Regions from separate parts of the Endozoicomonas sp. SESOKO4 genome, predicted to be linked through region 1. Evidence: predicted binding sites of a transcription regulator. Region 1 holds the regulator's gene; the other holds the start of a gene.
The links. The regulator LexA, encoded in region 1, represses DNA repair genes until DNA is damaged. The targets are predictions, from matches to a motif close to TACTGTNTANNTANACAGTA.
Positions count from the first base shown of each region.

Region 2: the regulator LexA is predicted to act here: its motif matches at 1,873-1,892, upstream of KDK16_RS09645 (YebG family protein).

Region 1 covers NZ_JAHHPS010000191.1:17,524-25,067, reverse strand. The annotation lists gene KDK16_RS03665 (TetR/AcrR family transcriptional regulator) at 1-316, opposite strand, end outside; gene KDK16_RS03660 (serpin family protein) at 429-2,816, shown strand; gene lexA (transcriptional repressor LexA) at 3,079-3,681, shown strand; gene KDK16_RS03650 (SulA-like leucine-rich domain-containing protein) at 3,760-4,254, shown strand; gene KDK16_RS03645 (hypothetical protein) at 4,282-4,674, opposite strand; gene KDK16_RS03640 (DUF6586 family protein) at 4,852-5,346, opposite strand; gene topA (type I DNA topoisomerase) at 5,414-7,544, opposite strand, start outside.
Region 2 covers NZ_JAHHPS010000498.1:11,923-19,466, forward strand. The annotation lists gene scpB (SMC-Scp complex subunit ScpB) at 1-747, shown strand, start outside; gene rluB (23S rRNA pseudouridine(2605) synthase RluB) at 865-1,776, shown strand; gene KDK16_RS09645 (YebG family protein) at 1,923-2,219, shown strand; gene rapA (RNA polymerase-associated protein RapA) at 2,601-5,471, shown strand; gene lpxL (LpxL/LpxP family Kdo(2)-lipid IV(A) lauroyl/palmitoleoyl acyltransferase) at 5,605-6,552, opposite strand; gene minC (septum site-determining protein MinC) at 6,823-7,544, shown strand, end outside.

The DNA.
Region 1 (7,544 bases):
TGTCATCCGGCCTTCTGGGTTTCACAGCAAGAATATGGTCAACCAGTATCTGAAGCACAGCTTCAAGATCAGGTTGTTCACTGTGATCTGACCACTGATCCAGAGTGGTATTCAGCCCCTCCATAAAGGGAGCCAGAAAACGCGCAAATACTGCCTGTATCAACGCTTTTTTGGAGCCAAAGTGATAGTTCACTGCAGCCAGGTTAACCCCTGCCTGTCTTGTAATGGTTCTTAAGGAGGTTTCTGCGAAGCCATGTTCGGCGAAGAGCAGCTCGGCTGAATCCAGAATTCTCTCTACGGTTGAAGGTTGTGCCATGATCCGGGGAATTTTATAAGATTAATAAACGACTGTTTAGAACCTACGTTTCTTACCCTCAGCTGTCAAGGCCACTAGTAGCAAAGCCTCATCGAGTTAACCCAACGAGTCAGTGGTACGGACCATTGCTCAACACTATTACAGGGTGCAAATTGTTGCCATCACTAACTTATCGGTTAGTGATTTCATCGACGACAAACACTTAACTAATAGTAATCAGGCAACCCATAATCTACGGCAATCTGCAAAGCATGTTCTTGCCGCAAAACAGGGAAGCACAAAGCATGGAAGCAGTGAGTTTATTCACGCTAATCAATTATTATCAAGTGATGGAGAAACGACTATGACACCTATTGGACACTCAATCAAATCAATATCAATGTCTTCGCAGCCATTTAATCTGCAAGACACACACACCGGGACCACACTACAGGCTTCTGATATTGCTAAAAAACTCATTGATAAAGTATCATTCGGGATTTTGAACAGTGAGGGCAAAAAAAGCACGGTGGCGTCTCCTACCAGCCTGACTCCGGTTTTGGGCATGCTTCTGGCGTGCATAGATGACAATGCCAAAAAGGAATCCATTTTGGGAATCCCCAAAGGAACCTTGACTGAAGAGCTGGAAACTGAAATCCATAAAGAACTCGGTAAATTCAGCAAAGACAACCCTTACGGAGGCCATCCTGAGCAGTTAATCTCTTGCGCTAACTTTATCGCTTCTGCTTTTCATGTCAGGGATGAGCAATTAGAAAAAATACTCTCTGAATGTTATCAAACTCAAAAGCTGGAAAGTAATCAATGGAACGTAGCTGAAGTCACAGAAGATTTTGTCAAGGAGAAAACCAAAGGAAAAATTAAAAATTTGTTTGATGGCATGAATGAAGTTACAGCGACAATAGGTAATGTAATGGAATTCCGGGGTGTCTGGGAGGATAGTTTTTCTCCAGATAAAACCGCTCCTCAAAGCTTTCTATGCGCAGATGGAACTCGTATTAACAACGTAAAAATGATGGTTAAAACTGAAACGGTTCAATGTGCTTCTAACAGCAAATTTGCTGCCATCGCCAAGGAATTCAAATCTTTGAATGGAGAAGATCTTAAACTGGTCGCAATAAAACCGCGTAAAGAAAGTGCCACAGCGATTAACAATCTTGATTCTGAAACGATTAATGAGCTGACTAAACAATTAAATTATAAAGAAGCGAAATATCAGCTATCGCTACCCAAAATAAAAGTAGAAGACAGTTGCGACACTCAGTTACTCGAGAAAATGTGTGAGGCATTAGGAACCGACATAGTAGCAGGAGATCTGACAAGACTAGGCCTACCGGCAGATCAGGATCTGGAGGTGCTTCAGAAGATCGTATTATCTGTTGATGAAGAAGGTGCTAGCGGTAAGATGGCGACTGTTGCAAAAATTTTAACAAGGTGCGTATCTGGAACTTCTCATTTTGATTTTGACTGCCCTGGCTACATTGCCATTGTAGACAAAGAAGGTAATCGGTTAATTGAGCTGGTCATAAAGGATGGCAGCTTTTTGGAGTTTGATGGTGATCCTGTAATCAGCACCGCTGGAAAACAGAGTTCTAATTCTAAAAAACTGGCAAGTTCCAACCCTTTTGATATGTATGATAGCGAAGATGATATATTTGATAGCGATGATGATATATCTGATAGCGATGATGATAGTTCTAATAACCCGTTCTTAAATAAACAGGAAGAAGTACAAAAAAACTTATCTCTAATAAAAGATCTGTCTTTTAGAACTTTTGAAACTGTTGATGTGAGCACTTATATAAATAAATTTTATAATCCAAATGGGTATTTAGATATTCAAAGTGCTGATGCAAACAATACTAATTTAACAGTCAGTTTTTCTTCTTTGGATAGTGCTAAAAAGTTTAAAGAAAGTGTATTAGAATCAATTGGTGAAAAAAATGGGAATTTAATTCGGGTTAACAAAAGCTTTTTTTCTATTGAAGTATATGTTTCAATTAGAGAATGGGATAAAATGATTGATAAAATAACTTCTGAATCCACTGATTTTTATATTTCTGACAGCAAAGATAATCCTACAATTATCCCTGCTGAAAAACCGAGCTCTGATAATCTGGTAACTTTTAACGATTATGATATGTCTGATAGTGAAGATGACAGTTCTGATAGCAAAGTTTATACGTCTGATGATCAATTCACATCTAAAAAAGAAGTAACCGATCAAACTCCAATGGGGAGTGTAAGTACTTTAATACAACAGAACTATAATCCGAATGGGGAGTTTGATATTCAGAATACTAAATCAGATCATATGCAGCTAACACTCACGATGTCTTCTTTGGAAGAGGCTAAAAAGCTTAGAGAAAGAATATTAAAATCAATTGGAGACAAACATTTTAAATTTGTCAGGATTTTTGGTCGTGATTCTCCTTTTCAATTAGAGGTTTCTTTTCAAGCCTGGGACGCGCTGCGTGAGAAGTTAACTTTTAATCAACCATGAATCAATACAATGCTAAATCCGGAGATTAATCACCTCCGGATTTTTTTTAACAAAAGCCTCACAGAATCAGTTTGCGAATATCGGTCAACCATTCACCAGTAGGAAGGTAAAGCTTGCCACATGCATCATTGACGGCCCTTAGTTCAATTGCTGCTCATCATCGCGGCCCGACCTGCGCGGCCCGACCTAACATAATGACTTGCCAGAGCAATATTACTGTATATAATCACAGATACTGTATAAAAAAACAGATTGAGTGACCATGATCAAACTGACTAAACGGCAATCCGAAATACTGGACCTGATCAAGTCTCATATCGAAGAGACAGGTTTCCCACCCACCAGGGCAGAAATCGCCAAGACCTTCGGTTTTCGTTCACCCAATGCGGCAGAAGAACATCTCAGGGCACTGGCCCGTAAAGGCGCCATCGAAATTACCCCCGGTGCTTCACGAGGTATCCGAATTCCAGACAGCCAGCCTGAAGGCCTTCCGATCATTGGACAGGTGGCTGCCGGTAACCCGATCCTCGCCCAGGAACATATCGAAGACCACCTGATGCTCAACCCCGGCTTCTTCACCCCAGCCGCTGACTTCTTGTTAAGAGTCAAAGGGATGAGCATGAAAAACATCGGGATTCTTGATGGTGACCTGCTGGCCGTTCACAAGACTACAGAGGTTCGAAACGGTCAGGTTGTCGTCGCCAGGATAGAAGACGAAGTCACCGTTAAACGATTCGAGAAACAGAAAAACAAGGTATTACTCCATCCGGAAAACGACGAGTTCGAAACCATTGTCGTCGATCTCACTCATGATATTTTCGCGGTCGAAGGTTTAAGCGTCGGGGTGATCAGAAATCAGTCCTGAAACGGATGTTGTATGAGCACCTGTACACTTGAGTGAGAACACCGAAAAGCGACCGGACCATGCCAGGAGGAAGGATTCATGCTGTACCGAACAAGCAGTGAAAGGCACAATTTTTCAACATCAGGCTTTCAGAGCAACACAGTTCGCATAAACCGCTCCAGCCTGAAAAAAACGTTACCAGAGAAAAATAAAAGCTCTCCCAGTCCCAGTATTAATGAGCTCATTCTGTCAGGACAACCCTGGCAGGCCGAACAACTCCTGACACCAATGCTCAGTCAGCTTTCCAGTGACAGTGAACGCTGGTTGACTCTGATTCTGGCAGACAAATCGGATACCAGAACCTTGCAATGGTTAAAGAATTGCAACCTGAACCATGACAAGGTGCAAATTTTTAGCGCTAACGATGATCACCAGACACTGGAACTCACCCGGAAAGCACTGGCATCCGGAACCAGCCACACCGTCATTAGTTGGCTGGGGCACTTGGATAAAGGGTGGCTAATCAAGCTTGAAAGCGCTGCCCGCAATGGACAGTGTCAGGGACTGGCTATTCGCAGCAGGCAGGTTGCATGAAAACCTGTCACTGCCTTGAAGATAGAGTCAATGCAGCACTCTGTTCTCAGGAATCTCTTCTTCAGAGGATTGGGGACGAGTCAGTTCAGCAACTTCCCGCATTCCGGCGTCAAACATGACCTTTGCCACTTGTAGATACTCTCCTTCAAGATACTCCTTGGCTTCCCCGGAAAATTTCATGGTCAGCAGGGGCTCGCCCTCTTCATCACTGCGTCGCAAAACAATCTCTCCTGTTGGAAGTTCCACAATTTCCAAAAACGATGCAGCCATATTTCGTCCCATAAATAGCGAGTAAGAGGTGGAAATCATGCAGCATTGTGCATCATGATGCAACAGGTCAATGCAGAGTAATGTGAAAGGATGATTAACCAGCATACTGGTAGACATACCTGCAGAACAGCACAGCATGATCTTTGTCATAGGGTACCTCTGTCAAACCTGTCTGAATCGCACCTACAGAGCCCCCCCCCTGGCTCATTGAGTGTTGACCCCGGCTTATATAAGACTTTGTACCTATATCCCTCCCTGGGCACAAGATACTCCCCAGTCTATGGCGATCCCAACGGTTGAACGCAGAATGAGCAGTAAATGATTAAGTCACCATTCGAGATTGAAATTTCTGAAGTGGCCCACCAATTCCTTGAGGGAAGCAAGAATACTTTTGGCACTTTCCGGTGTTTTAACACCTCTTGTACTTCCAGCACTGTCCGAAGCAATCATGGCAGTATTGATTTTATTAGAATATGATTGTATATCATCGTCTAAAAGTGAAATTTCGCCATAAGCTTTGAGTAAATCTGCCAGCCAGCTGTCAGACAACTCTAATTGTTTTAGCTGCTCGAGTTCAGAAACATCACCTTCCTGCTCACTTACCAAGTTGTAAGCTTCTTCCAGAGACATCAGACGGCTTAACTGATGACCATAAGGAGACAATATCTCTGCCAGCATGGAGAAATATGCCTGACGAGCATGCAACAAAAATGCTTCGCGAAAAGCTTCCTGCTCGAAAGGTTCTGCTCTTTCCCAAGTACCCAATTGTAAACGGGCATAGTGCAACTTCTTATTGGTATAGGCTCGCCACTGCTCAGACATAATCATTCTCACAAATAGAAAGACCCTCACGGATCACCGCGAAGGTCTTGTTTTTGAACAGGCCAGATCAGGATTTTTTGCGCTTTCTGGTGACTTTTTCTTCCCACTTACCTTCCTGGAAGGTAGCACTCCACCCCGTCGCCTTACCTTCTGACTCACTCATAACATACTGAGTCTTGGTTTTACGACTAAAGCGGATTATCGCTGGATTGCCTTCAGCATCCTGTCTCGGAGCATCCAGAAGATAATGATATTTAGGATCAATAGCCGCCTGATGAGGGATCAGTTCACTGACCAGAGGAGCACGGGTCTCACGATTCTTTGGAAATTGGCTGGCGGCCAGAAAAAGTCCGGAGGCACCGTCCCTGAGAATGTAGTGATCATCCACTTTCAGACACTTAAGTTCGGGCATGGGCACCGGATCCATTTTTGGGGGGGCCGCTTCCCCACTCTTCAGCAGTTTACGGGTGTTTTTACACTCACTGTTGGTGCAACCAAAGTATTTGCCAAAACGTCCCGATTTCAGCTGCATCTCGGAGCCACATTTGTCACATTCAAGCACAGGGCCATCATAACCTTTGAGCTTGAACTGACCTTGTTCCACTTCATAGCCGGAGCAGTCCGGGTTATTACCACAGACATGAAGCTTGCGCTGCTCATCAATCAGATAGCTTTCCATCGCTGTAGAACACTTGGGACAACGATGCATAGCTCGCAAAGCGTTAACTTCAGCATTCTCATCGTCAGCATCTTCAACCTCTTCTCCAGGCACCAGATTAATCGTACATTTACAACGCTCCTTCGGGGGGAGCGAGTAACCGGAACAGCCCAGGAAGACGCCAGTACTCGCTGTACGAATCATCATATCCCTGCCACATTCAGGACATTTGATGTCGGTGGGAGAAGGGTCATTGGATCGCATGCCATCACTGTCGTTTTCAGCCTGCTCCAGCTTGTTGCTGAAATCACTGTAGAAATGGTCCAGCAGATCCTTCCAGTTCTTGCCACCTTCAGCCACCACATCGAGATTTGACTCCATATTGGCGGTAAAGTTGTAATCCATAAGATCATGGAAATTTTCAACCAGCCGGTCTGTGACAATATCGCCCATTTTCTCGGCATAGAAACGACGATTTTTCAGAGATACATAACCACGATCCTGAATGGTCGAAATTATGGAAGCATAAGTCGAGGGTCTTCCAATTCCGCGCTTCTCCAGCTCCTTAACCAGAGCCGCTTCACTGAAACGGGCCGGCGGCTTTGTAAAGAGTTGTTTCGGGTCCAGTTTTTTCAGATCCAGGGGGTCACCTTTGTTCAGGGCGGGCAGAATGATGTCTTCACCCTTCTTGGCAATAGCTGCCATGACACGAGTGTAGCCATCAAACTTCAGGGTTCTGCCTCTCGCCCTCAGATCAAAGTCATCCACTCTGACCGTCAGGGAAGTGCTCAGGTACCCCGCGGGCGTCATCTGACAGGCAACAAATTGTCTCCAGATCAGCTCATAGAGTCGCTCTGCATCCTTCTCAAGTCCGGATATAGAACCCGGCTGAGCAGTCACAGAGGAAGGACGTATTGCTTCGTGTGCCTCCTGAGCGCCTTCTTTGCTGGAATACCGGTTTGGCTCCTCTGGCAGATACTTCGCACCGTAGGTACCATTAATAAACTCCCGGGCACTCTCCACTGCTTCCTGACTCAGATTGGTGGAGTCAGTACGCATATAGGTAATATGACCCGCTTCGTAGAGGCGTTGAGCCATCATCATGGTTTTCTTGACACTGAATCCAAGACGGGTGCTGGCTGCCTGCTGTAGCGTTGAGGTAATAAAAGGGGCAGAAGGACGACTGCGGGTCGGCTTATCTTCTCGCTCTGTCAGCTGGTAATCAGCACGTCTCAGCTTTTCCAGAACAACTTCAGTGGAGGCCTCACTGGTAGGTCTGAAGGCGTCACCGGCTTCTTTGGCGACTTGGAAGCGAATAACTTCCCCACTCCCGGTAGTCAGGTCAGCATAGACTTCCCAATACTCTTCCGGGATAAAACTTCTGACTTCACGCTCCCGCTCAACAATTAACTTAACCGCTACAGACTGGACTCGCCCTGCCGACAGGCCACGGGCAATTTTCGCCCAGAGCAATGGGGAAACCATATAACCCACTACGCGGTCGAGGAACCGCCTTGCCTGCTGGGCATTGACCCGGTCA
Region 2 (7,544 bases), on a different contig from region 1:
TCTGAAGCCTGTGAGGGACGGGGCTTTGAACTCAAAAAGGTGGCATCGGGTTACCGCTTCCAGGTCAGACAGGAACTATCCACCTGGGTTGGCAGACTCTGGGAAGAAAAACCACAGCGCTACACACGGGCACTGCTGGAAACTCTGGCACTCATCGCCTATCGTCAGCCAATCACCCGGGGGGAAATTGAAGACATCCGGGGGGTAGCCGTCAGCAGTAATATCATACGAACCCTTCAGGATCGTGAATGGGTACGTGTGGTGGGTCACCGGGATGTGCCGGGTCGCCCGGCCATGTTTGCCACAACTCGTCAGTTTCTGGATTATTTTAATCTGGAAAACCTCAATGAACTGCCCCCCCTATCCGAGATTCGTAATCTGGAGGAAGCTGCCCGGGAGCTGGCTGAAGCCAACGATCAGAGGGAGCCAACGACAGAGGACGCAGAAGATCAGGAGGCCATTGAGATTGAAGGTCAATCCTCTGATGAGCTATTTGCCGAACTGGATGAATTGGAAGCCGATCTGCCAGACAACTTTGATGACCTGATCCGTAAAAAGAAAGCCGAAGCACCAGAGCAAGAAGAGCAGTTAGTTGAACAGGACATTCAGACATCAGAGAAACTGACAGAACTTCCCACTGAAGGCGATGAAACTCGATATCAGACGACCGATATGCCCATTGAGGAAGAGCCCGCTCCTGAAGCAGAAATATCCGGGGAAATATCAAACGAAAGAACTGACCCCTGAACCATGTCTGATCACTCAGCATAACAGCAGCGTAAATCCACGCTGTCTTAACCTATATTAAGTCGCTATACTCTGGCCCCTTTGATAGAAAAACAGAGCGGCATAGCCATAAATACCATGACAACTGAAACCACTCCTCCCCAGGGTGAAAAACTGCAAAAAATCCTGGCGGGCGCCGGCCTGGGCTCGCGCCGTGAGATGGAACGCTGGATCAGCGAAGGTCGAATCTCCGTAAATGGTGAACAGGCCAGCCTCGGCGATCGTGCCAATGCTGAAGACAAGATTGCTGTCGACGGTCGCCCGGTCAAACTGGAAACCTATGCGTCCGGAATCCGCCGCGTCATTGCCTACAACAAGCCTGAAGGCGAGATTTGTAGCCGCCACGACCCGGAAGGCCGCCCCACTGTTTTTGACAAACTGCCCAAACTTCAGGGAGAGCGCTGGATTGCCATTGGCCGTCTGGATATCAACACCTCCGGACTGATGTTGTTCACCACAGATGGTGAGCTGGCCAGTCGTCTCATGCATCCTTCTTACCAGGTTGAACGTGAATACGCTGTTCGAGTCATGGGTAATGCGACAGAGCAGAAAGTAAAGAACCTGTTCGATGGCGTAGAGCTGGAAGATGGCCCTGCCCGCTTCACCGATATTGTTGACTCAGGCGGTTCGGGCATCAACCGCTGGTTCCATGTTTGCCTGTTGGAGGGCCGTAATCGCGAAGTGCGCAGACTCTGGGAATCCCAGGATTTGACTGTCAGCCGTCTGAAGCGTGTACGTTTTGCCAATGTCATCATTCCTGACCACCTGCGCATGGGCCAGTGGGAAGAAGTAGAAAAAGCGGACATCGACGATCTGGCCGCTGCCGTTCAACTGCCACCCGCGCCCAACGCAGTGACACGCAGAGCCGATCCACGACACACAAAAACAGGCCTGAAAACCAGGGGCTCCCGTGGCAACCCCGCTATCAACAAGAAGCGTCCCTCGCCTCACAAAAAGCCCGGCGTTTTCAAAAAGAACAGACATCGTTAATGCTGTTGAGCTCCAACCATGACCCGGAGCTCTTGCCAAGTCCTGAAAATGCTTTGAGTTTCCATGCTAACCTTCAGGGGTTCCACTGGACAGAATGACTGTATTTATATACAGTAACTTTAAACCAAGCCTTACAGGAGAGGGCCATGTCTATTACCCCCATGTGGCGAGTTGACCGGGACGGAAGCATGTTTACAGACAAGAAAGCCGCTGAAGAATACGATCGTATGTTGGAGCTGGCCGCCAACATCTCCAGCCTGCTGGAAGACCGCTTTGAAATCGATGAAGACCTGGCTGAAGAGATCGGCCTGATGTTCGCTAAAAACAAGGAAGCCTTTGCCAAAGCCTTTAAAGGCAAACCGGACCTGGTGCTTGAGATTGGCCAGACTTCTGAGCAAGACAACGACACAAAGGATAAGGATGAGGATGAGGCCGCGGCCTGATCCAGCGCACGCACTTCCCGACTGCCAGAGCGGAATGCCCTGATTCGCTCTGCCGTCAGCACCTTTTTCATTTCAATCCTTTTTCATTTCACCTCCTGTTCATAAACGAATCAAAAACAAAGCGTCATGGGCATTAACCGTCCCTCTGATCAGCTTCAGATTCAGCTAAAAATAGCTTTGTATGAAAAAAAATCTTTCTTTCATTCCTGATTGAGAAACCCTTTTTTTTACCAAAGATAGTGGTTCTAGCGGTCATTTTTCCCATTATCAGACCGAGACACTAGTGAAGCAGCCCGCCAAGTAGCACTTGTACTGGTTGCTAATACAGCGAATTCCGCTAATATAGCGGCCTTTTTGTCTGGCAAGGTATGTAGTCACGACATGACGAGCTTCGTTCCTGGACAGCGCTGGATCAGTGACACCGAAACTGAACAAGGATTAGGTACCGTTCTGACTTTCGATAGTCGCATGGTTACCCTATTGTTCACCACCACCGGTGAAACCCGGCTGTACTCCATTAATAACTGCCCGCTATCAAGGGTACAATTTAATCCTGGTGACAAGATAGAGAGTCACGAGGGCTGGACCATGACGGTGACAGAAGTCATCGAAGAGAATGGTCTGCTGCACTATAAGGGTCTTCTTCCCAACGGCAAGCCCGGAGAGCTTCCCGAATCGGAGCTGGGCAACTTTATTCACTTCAACAAACCGCAGGACAGAATGCTGGCAGGTCAAATCGACCAAAACAGCAATTTTTCTCTGCGTTACAAGACATTGCTGAACAATTGTCGCCTGTTGAGCGCTCCAGTAAGAGGGCTTCTCGGTGCCCGTACCAGCCTGATCCCCCATCAGCTGCACATAGCCCGTGAGGTTTCCGGACGCCATGCGCCCAGAGTGATGCTGGCTGACGAAGTTGGCATGGGTAAAACCATTGAAGCCGGTCTTATCCTTCATCAGCAACTGATCACAGAACGTGCCAGCCGGGTCCTGATTCTGGTTCCGGAAACACTTCAACATCAATGGCTGGTCGAAATGCTGCGTCGTTTTAACCTGCACTTCGGCCTGTTTGATGAAGAGCGTTGCCGTGCGATTGAAGATGAAAACCCGTTCAACACCGAACAGCTGATTCTCTGCAGCCTGGACTTCCTGAGCCAGTACGAAAATCGTTTCCAACAGGTCCTGGAAGCTGACTGGGATCTGCTGATCGTCGATGAGGCTCATCATCTGGTCTGGTCAGAAGAAGACCCCAGCCGTGAATATCAGGTTGTAGAAACCTTGTCGTCACAGATTCCCGGACTGCTGCTATTGACAGCCACGCCTGAACAGATGGGCCCCGAAAGTCATTTTGCCAGACTCCGCCTACTGGACCCGGATCGTTTCCATGATCTGGAGACCTACCAGAAAGAGGAGAAGAGCTATGAGCCTGTGGCCGAAGCGGTACAGGAGCTGCTGGAAAATGACCATCTGCCGGAAGCCGCCTGTCAGCATTTGGCCGGTTTCCTCGGCCAGGACTGCCAACCACTGATCGACCTGATCAATGATGGCTCTGATGAGCAAAAAGAAGCAGCTCGTGAACAACTGCTAAAAACTCTGCTGGACCGCCATGGTACTGGCCGGGTGTTGTTCAGAAATACCCGTGCAGCCGTAGGTGGATTCCCCGGTCGTGTCGTACAGGGCTACGCCCAGAAACTGCCTGAGCTTTATCAGATTGCCCAGGAAGAAGAAACTGAAGTCCGCGGTTCGCTCTATCCTGAACTGGCTTACCAGTCCCATATCCGTGTTAACGACATGGACCCCTGGTGGAAAGTCGACCCACGCATAGACTGGCTGATTAACCTGCTAAAACTGCTCAAAAAGCAGAAAGTGCTGGTGATCTGTGCCAACGCCAATACCGCTCTGGACCTCGAGGACGCCCTCAGAATTCTGTCAGGCATACCCACGGCAGTGTTCCATGAGAACATGACGATCGTGGAACGAGATCGTGCAGCTGCGTGGTTTGCTGATGAAGAATACGGCGCCCAGGTTCTGGTCTGCTCCGAAATTGGCAGTGAAGGTCGAAACTTCCAGTTTGCCCACCACCTGGTGCTCTTCGATTTGCCCGCTCACCCGGATCTGCTGGAACAGCGTATCGGACGACTCGATCGAATTGGCCAGACCGAGACCATCAAAATTCATGTTCCTTACATAGAAGGCACTGGACAGGAATTAATCTTCCACTGGTATGACCAGGGCCTGAACGCATTCGCTGATACCTGCCCGTCTGGCAGCATGGTCTTTGAGCAGTTAGGTGAAGCGTTCACTGAAACACTGATTCCGGAGAAAAAAACGACACTGGCTGATATTCAGCCTTTGATAGAGGAAACCGCCAAGCTCAATGCAAAAATGAATGAGTACCTCCACAATGGTCGGGATCGCCTGCTGGAAATCAACTCCCGTGGCACTCTTTCCAGTGAAGACCTGATAAACGACATCGAAGCACAGGAAGAACCCAGACAGCTCAAGCGCTATATGGAAAAGCTGTTTGAAGGATTTGGCGTCGATTCAGAAGATCATTCCAAGCATTGCCTCGTTGTACGTCCTGGCAGCCATATGGTGACATCCTTCCCAGGTCTTCCGGCTGACGGCATTACCGTCACCTTTGATCGGGAGTTGGCCCTTTCCCGGGAAGATATGCATTTTCTCACCTGGGAGCACCCCATGGTTCGTGAAAGCATGGACATGCTGCTCACCAGTGAGATGGGCAACACTTCGGTCGCTCTGCTGAAAAACAAAGCGCTGAAACCCGGCACAATGTTGCTGGAAGCGATCTATGTCGTCGGTGCTACGGGAGAGAAAAAACTGCAACTGGATCGATACCTGCCCGCGACACCGATTCGCTGCCTGATCGACCCTGGCATGAACAACCTATCAGAAAAAGTTGCCTTCGATACCCTCAATGCCCAGCTTCAGCCCATTAAGAAAGGGATGGCAAAAAAACTGGTGAAAGCGCAACGGGAACCGATTCTGACCATGTTGGCCAAAGCAGAGCAAGCAGCGAAGGAACAGGTTAATCCCATTGTGACTGAAGCCTGCAAAAACCTGCTAAGCCATGTTACGGAAGAGATCAAGCGACTGGCTGCCCTGAAAGCAGTGAACCCGAACGTGCGTGATGAAGAGATCGAACACCTCAAACTGCGTGCCGCAATGGGTCATCAATGCCTTCAGAAAGCGATGCTCAGGCTGGATGGTTTGCGGTTGATGATTGCGGGTTAACAATCTGTTCTGACCCACCCATGAAGAAATGCAGCTATCCAGCTGCATTTCTTTTTAGGTATATATCTACTTCCAAAACAATTGAATCACAGAGGCAACATTGGTACTCAGTTATTTCATCAGATCGTGGCAACTACTTTTGATAAAAACCCACCTCACCTTCAGGCCGGGTCTTAAATCGGCGATGCAGCCACATATACTGATCCGGTTTTTTCCTGACCTGCTCTTCTACAAATTGATTGACCCGGATCGCATCCTGCAGATCATCGCCCCGGGGAAAGTCCTTCCAGGCCTCAAACACCTCAAGGACATAGCCCCGGGAACCCGGTTTTCGGGTGACCACCATAGGCACGACCCTGGCCTTACCCATTTTGGTCATTCTTGAAGTGCCAGTCACTGATGCCGCCTGCATACCAAAAAAAGGGGCAAAAACACTTTGTTTGGGACCATAATCCTGATCAGGTGAGTACCAGACGGTTTTTCCCTGTCTCAGGGATCTCAGCATACCGCGCACATCCCTTCGGCCTAACAAACGGCTACCCCGGTCATAGCGTAGACGCTGTCTTCTCTGCATATACTCAAAAACAGGATTCTTGTGTTCACGGTAGGTCGCGTCGACACTGTGCCTGAGAGTGATCAGAGCGCCCGCTATTTCTATGGTCGTGAAATGCAGAATCAGCAACAGATTGCCCTGCCCACTCTCTGAGTCGAGGTTTTCCAGACCTTTATAGGTCACCAGCCGTTCAAGTCTCTCTCTCGGCCACCACCAGGCCATGAGCACTTCCATCAAACCGATACCGACCGACTCAAAGTTTTTCTGCAACAGGATTTCCCTTTCCGCTTCAGTCATCTGGGGAAAACATTTTTCCAGATTGACCCGGGTAATACGCACTCTGTTGCCACCAAAACGCAATAAAAGGCGACCTATCCAGCGCCCCAGATGCACCATGACTGAATAGGGAAGCATTGCCACAAGAGCAGTGAATCCCAACCCCAGCCATACCGGCCAGAACTTTGGTTTCAAATAACACCACAGAAACCGATCCGCCTCTGTAGTGTTGCTTAATTCATCCGACTTCATCTATTCACCAAAAACGCTTTCTCAAGAAACCTTCACAAGCAGTCAGTTACCTGCCATAAGTGAGCCCTATTATCTCAGCTGCCAAGGCTGAGGTCATATTTCTCTGGAGATACCTTGTAAAATGACTTGAGAAATCTTGGTTTTGATCGTAGCCTGAGAGGCAATACGGAGCGATAGGTCAGAAAATGAGAAGCACTGAAACTTTTCCCTATTATCCGTCAGATACAGCAGGAACATAACTGACACACTTCCGTAAATGACGTGGCCACCATGAACTCAACTCTGACCTCAAAGCCCTCAAATACCGCCTTCCAGCTAAAAGGCGGTATTTTTACACTGACTACCCTTGAATTGCACAACAGCTGTCTGATTAGTTTCTGCCAGCAGTTACAGGCGATGTCAGAAAAAGCCCCACACTTCTTTCAACAGACACCGGTGGTAATGGCTTTGGAGACATTACCGGCAACGGTTGATGCTCCCGATCTGAGAGCCATTGCAGGGCGACTGAGGGAGTCCGGTATGATTCTGGTTGCCGTTCGTGGTGGTGAACAGTTCAGATACACGGCAGAGTCTGCCGGCCTGGCCTGGCTGCCATTTCAGAAGACAAAGTCAGAGAAAAATGTGGTCATGATGCAACAGAACGGACAACCGATGCCGGTCGAACGTCATGAGCTTAATGGCACCGGGCAAAAAGAAGATACATCAGGCATTTCAGGTTCAGAAACAAAAATTATCGATCAGCCTGTTCGCTCCGGTCAGCAAATCTATGCCCCGGGCGACCTGGTTATACTATCACAGGTCAGTCCGGGTGCAGAATTGCTGGCTGGCGGGCACATACACGTCTACGGACTTTTAAGGGGCAGAGCGCTTGCCGGGGTTAATGGTGACCCTGAGGCAAGAATTTTTTGTCATCGCTTTGAGGCCGAACTGATTTCCATCAGTGGTCACTACAAACTGACCGGCCAGACGGAAGAATCCTCCTGGAGCCGCCA